One region of the Ruminococcus sp. MCC718 genome, then DNA from elsewhere that is predicted to be linked to it. Evidence: predicted binding sites of a transcription regulator. Region 1 holds the regulator's gene; the other holds the start of a gene.

Region 1 (2,469 bases):
TCTGCTCCGGCTGCAGAAATGCCGCATCCGAAAAGACTTCGATCTGCGAATAGCCCCATCCGTTCTTTACGATCTCAATCTGTTCCTGAATGACCGAAGCGATCTGTGAAAACTCCTGCCTTTCTTTTTTCAGTTCATATTTTATGGCACTCTTTTTCCCGGTGCTGATCAGAAACTCCTCCATAAGTTCCATGCTCATGGTCTTGCTCCTCAGTCCGCGGTTGAGAGCCTCAAACTGCGGATACTGCTTTTCGATCGTCCTTGTAAAACTCCTGGAGCAGAACATCGCATACGCTTTCTCGTAATGCTCCTTTGCCAGCTGTGCAAAAGAATCCAGCGTAAATGCCTCTCCTGCCGGAAGCTGCACCTTTTTCTGCATGATCGCAAAAGAAAAAGGAAGTGCTTTTTCTCCCATGTTCGTGCAGACGGTAAGACTTCCTTCCAGCACATCTCCGGCTTTCATTCCCGTAAAATCCACATCAAAAGACAGCTTCGGTTCAATCCCGGAAAATTCTCTCGGCTCACATGCCACGCGTGCATCCGAAGAATACAAAAATCCCCGGATCCTTTTCTGCTCTTTATTTTTTATTGTAAAACTGCCGAAAAACTTTTCTCCTGGTTTCACCACCGCACGAATCTCATCACAGGAAAAAAGAAGATCTGGAGTCTTATATTCATATATTCCATTCATCAGCTCTTCTATTCTTCGCTTCATGCTTTCTCCATTTCTCTGTGTGAATCTCACACATGATCGTTTATTTCTGCCAAATGCCATACAGATCGTTTCACATTCCGTACTTTCAGGTCTGACATCTGTTTACTCTAATATTTTCTTTAATTCATCCATAAAAGTATTGACATCTTTAAATTCGCGATAGACTGACGCGAATCTCACATACGCCACCGCATCCAGGCTTTTGAGCTTATCCATAACGATCTCCCCTATGGTCTTGCTGTCAATCTCTTTTTCTTCGCGATTGAAAATCTCCGTTTCAATCTCATCGATCATCCCGTTGATCCTCTGTACAGAGATCGGACGTTTATAACATGCCCTTACGACTCCTGCTTCAATCTTGGACCTGTCATACTGTTCCCTTGTCAGATCTTTCTTGATCACGGTGAGCGGGATCGTTTCCACCTTTTCGTAAGTGGTAAAACGCTTTCCGCAGGCATCGCAAAGTCTCCTTCTGCGGATGGAACAGTTATCATCTGCAGGCCTTGAATCTACTACCCTGGTATTATCCTGATTACAAAACGGACATTTCATCTTTTTCCTCCTGACTGTGCCTGGTGTACTTTTCGTTTCAAGTCGAACGCACGTGAGACTTGGCACGCGATTCTGGTCAGCTTTGCTGACATTTACCCAACAGAATCGCTGTGCATTCTCGCGGAGCGTTTATCTTAGTCGGAGATTGCACTCCCACTAAGACAAATTTGTTGCTCGCCACTTATAGAAGTGGGAGTCTTCTCCGACTAAGATAAATCATCTAATGTGAAGTATAACGAATCCTGTTTTTACTGTCAATACATCTTTCCAAACTGTGCATACCCGCAAAAAGCGGAACCTCTTCTGCCCGGATCGCATAAACTATAGAAAAAACACTTTTCGAAAGCATCTGCTATCTTGTGTACATCGATCGGTTCGTTCTATTTCAAAGGAAGGTGTGGGGATTTTATGCGAATCTGTGAACTGCGGCAGAAAGAAGTGATCAACACCTGTACCTGCCGTTCTCTTGGCTGTGTATGCGATGTGGATATCGATATCTGTACCGGATTTGTGAAAGCAATCATTGTTCCCGGTCCGGCAAAGATCTGCTGTTTTCTCGGCCGCGATACCGAATACATCATTCCCTGGGAATGTATCTGCCAGATCGGTGCCGATATCATCCTGGTCGAGATTGAAGAAGAAAAATGCAGGAAGAAATGCGAATGATTTCCTCCTGCACATCTGTCCTCTTCCGCTTTGCTTTAAGATACAGCAACCTGCAACCTGATCATTTGCCAAGGTAGACATCTGCTTCTCTTGTACCAAAAGCCGCTGCTGCCTCGTGATCTACCATATAAATATCAATATGCCCATACGGTGTGCCGCGGTCTTCTACCGTATAAACCACATCATCTACGATCAACTTTGTCCCAAACGGAACACCGTACATGGCAACCGTCTGTCCCTGAATCGGAACGGTACCGCTTGCTGTGATGCCATTCGCAAACTCACCGCAGCAGATCTGGCATGCACAGTATGCTGTCAGCTTAAATTTGCCCAGATACTTTACCTTTTCCGAATGTGCTTTCTGTGTGGAAGTGAACGTATAATAAAGGGCTCTGTTCTCCTCCGGTCTGATCTCTTCCGTTGCCAGAGTCATATTTTTGCGTTTTGTCGCCTTTACGATGGCATCTGCCTCTTTACCGGTCAGAAGCAGCTCGCTTTTTACAAATCCACGCACATCACCAGACTCCACATAGCAC
Region 2 (2,469 bases), on a different contig from region 1:
ACAGTGCCCTGGAAAACATCACAAAAGGCCTGGCACTTTCAAACGACAAAGGAAAACAGGATCTGTATTTTAACGAGATTGTTGTCTATGAAAGGAAGCTGGATTTTGCGACCGCAAAAGAAAAAGCAGCAAAATATGTGAAAAATTATCCTGCGGACGAGGCGGGTATCCGGGAAAATAATTTCCTGAAGACCAGATAATTATGCAGAAGGAGGATCATTTATGCAGCCATATGACATGAAAGAACTGGAAGAGAGGGTGATCCTGGTCGGCGTTCAGGAGAGTTTTTCGGAAGATGTGGAAGAATCTCTGGATGAACTTGCAGAGCTTTGTGAGACAGCCGGGGCACTGGTGGTCGGAAGGGTGATCCAGAATCGTGAAAAGATCCACCCGGGCACCTATGTCGGAAAAGGAAAGATCGAGGAGATTGCCCTTCTGATGGAGGAACTGGGAGCGACCGGCATTGTCTGCGATGACGAGCTTTCTCCGGCACAGCTTAATAATCTGGAGAAAGAGCTGGACTGCAAAGTCATGGACCGTACGCTGATCATTCTGGATATTTTTGCGGCGAGAGCCAACACAAGCGAGGGAAATATCCAGGTTGAGCTTGCACAGCTGCGTTACCGTGCGGCAAGGCTGGTCGGACTTCGCAATTCGCTCTCCAGACTCGGAGGCGGTATCGGTACGAGAGGACCGGGTGAGAAAAAGCTGGAGATGGACAGACGACTGATCCATGCCCGCATTTCGCAGCTCAAGGCAGAGCTTGCACAGGTGCAGAAGCACCGTGAGCTGATAAGGAGCAAACGAAAAAAAGACCAGATGGTGGTTGCGGCGATCGTCGGTTATACCAATGCTGGCAAGTCCACGTTGCTCAACACACTGACAGATGCCGGTGTTCTGGAGGAAGATAAGCTCTTTGCAACCCTTGATCCGACGACACGCCTTCTGGAACTGCCGGGCGGTCAGAATATTCTTCTGACGGATACGGTCGGGTTTATCCGCAAACTTCCGCATCATCTGATCGAGGCCTTTAAGAGCACGCTGGAAGAGGCAAAGTATGCGGACATCATCATCCATGTGGTGGATGCGTCCAATCCGCAGAAGGAAAAACAGATGCATGTTGTTTATGAGACATTAAAAGATCTCGGTGTGAAGGATCAGCCGATCCTGACGCTGTTCAACAAGCAGGACCGTATTGAAAACCCGGAAATTTTAAAAGACATGAAAGCGGACAAAACTTTAAAAATTTCCGCAAAAACAGGGCAGGGGCTTGATGATCTGAAGGACGAGCTGGAGAAGATATTGCGTGCCAGAAGTATCCTTTTAGAGCGTGTTTTTCCGTATGAAAAGGCCGGTCTGATCCAGATTGTGCGGGCAAAAGGACAGCTTCTGGAAGAGGAGTACAGGGGCGACGGAATCTATGTAAAAGCCTTTGTTCCGGCGGAGATTTACGGCAAAGTTGCATATTAAAAAGTCAGAAATCACACAAACAAAATACTATATCTTGTATGTATTTTTAAAATACAATCCAAGATATAGTATTTTTTGCATTGACTCGCAAACGATAATCTGCTAGAATAAGTTCCTGACAGCATCTGCCGGGAGGCGGATGAAAAAGACGATAATCATGCGGAAGGAGCAGATAATATATATGTTTAAGGTAGTAAAAAGGGACGGCGAAGTCGCAGACTTTGACCTTCAGAAAATCGGGTGCGCTATTGAGAAAGCATTTGATGCGACACAGATGCAGTATAACAAAGACATGGTAGATCTGCTGAATTTGCGAGTGACTGCTGATTTCCAGAAAAAGATCAAAGACGACAAGATCGATGTGGAGAGCATTCAGGACAGCGTGGAGAATGTACTGGTTCAGGCCGGCTATGCAGATGTGGCAAAGGCGTACATTCTGTACCGTAAGCAGAGAGAAAAAATCCGCAATATGAAATCTACGATCCTGGACTACAAAGAGATCGTGGACAGTTATGTGAAAGTAGAAGACTGGCGTGTAAAAGAAAATTCTACGGTTACTTATTCCGTAGGCGGTCTGATCCTGAGCAACTCGGGAGCGGTTACGGCAAACTACTGGCTGTCTGAGATTTACGATGATGAGGTCGCTCATGCACACCGGAATGCCGATATCCATATCCATGATCTGTCGATGCTGACCGGATACTGTGCAGGCTGGTCTTTGAAACAGCTGATCACAGAGGGACTTGGCGGCATTGAGGGCAAGATCACATCGGCACCGGCCAAACATCTGTCCGTACTTTGCAATCAGATGGTCAATTTCCTCGGCATCATGCAGAATGAATGGGCAGGAGCACAGGCATTTTCTTCTTTTGACACGTATCTGGCACCGTTTGTCAAAGTGGACAATCTGGACTATCCGGAAGTCAAGAAATGCATCGAATCTTTTGTATACGGCGTAAATACACCGAGCCGCTGGGGTACGCAGGCACCATTCTCCAA

The links. The regulator NrdR, encoded in region 1, represses ribonucleotide reductase genes. The targets are predictions, from matches to a motif close to CACNANATNTNGTG.
Region 2: the regulator NrdR is predicted to act here: its motif matches at 1,496-1,509, upstream of GPK60_RS00230 (ribonucleoside triphosphate reductase).

Annotation. Positions count from the first base shown of each region.
Region 1 is NZ_WQNP01000047.1:18,654-21,122, reverse strand. Features, by position in the region: gene GPK60_RS06185 (DUF5717 family protein) at 1-715, opposite strand, end outside; gene nrdR (transcriptional regulator NrdR) at 818-1,267, opposite strand; gene GPK60_RS06175 (YlmC/YmxH family sporulation protein) at 1,676-1,933, shown strand; gene GPK60_RS06170 (SH3 domain-containing protein) at 1,995-2,469, opposite strand, start outside.
Region 2 is NZ_WQNP01000002.1:57,429-59,897, forward strand. Features, by position in the region: gene GPK60_RS00220 (tetratricopeptide repeat protein) at 1-200, shown strand, start outside; gene hflX (GTPase HflX) at 223-1,470, shown strand; gene GPK60_RS00230 (ribonucleoside triphosphate reductase) at 1,652-2,469, shown strand, end outside.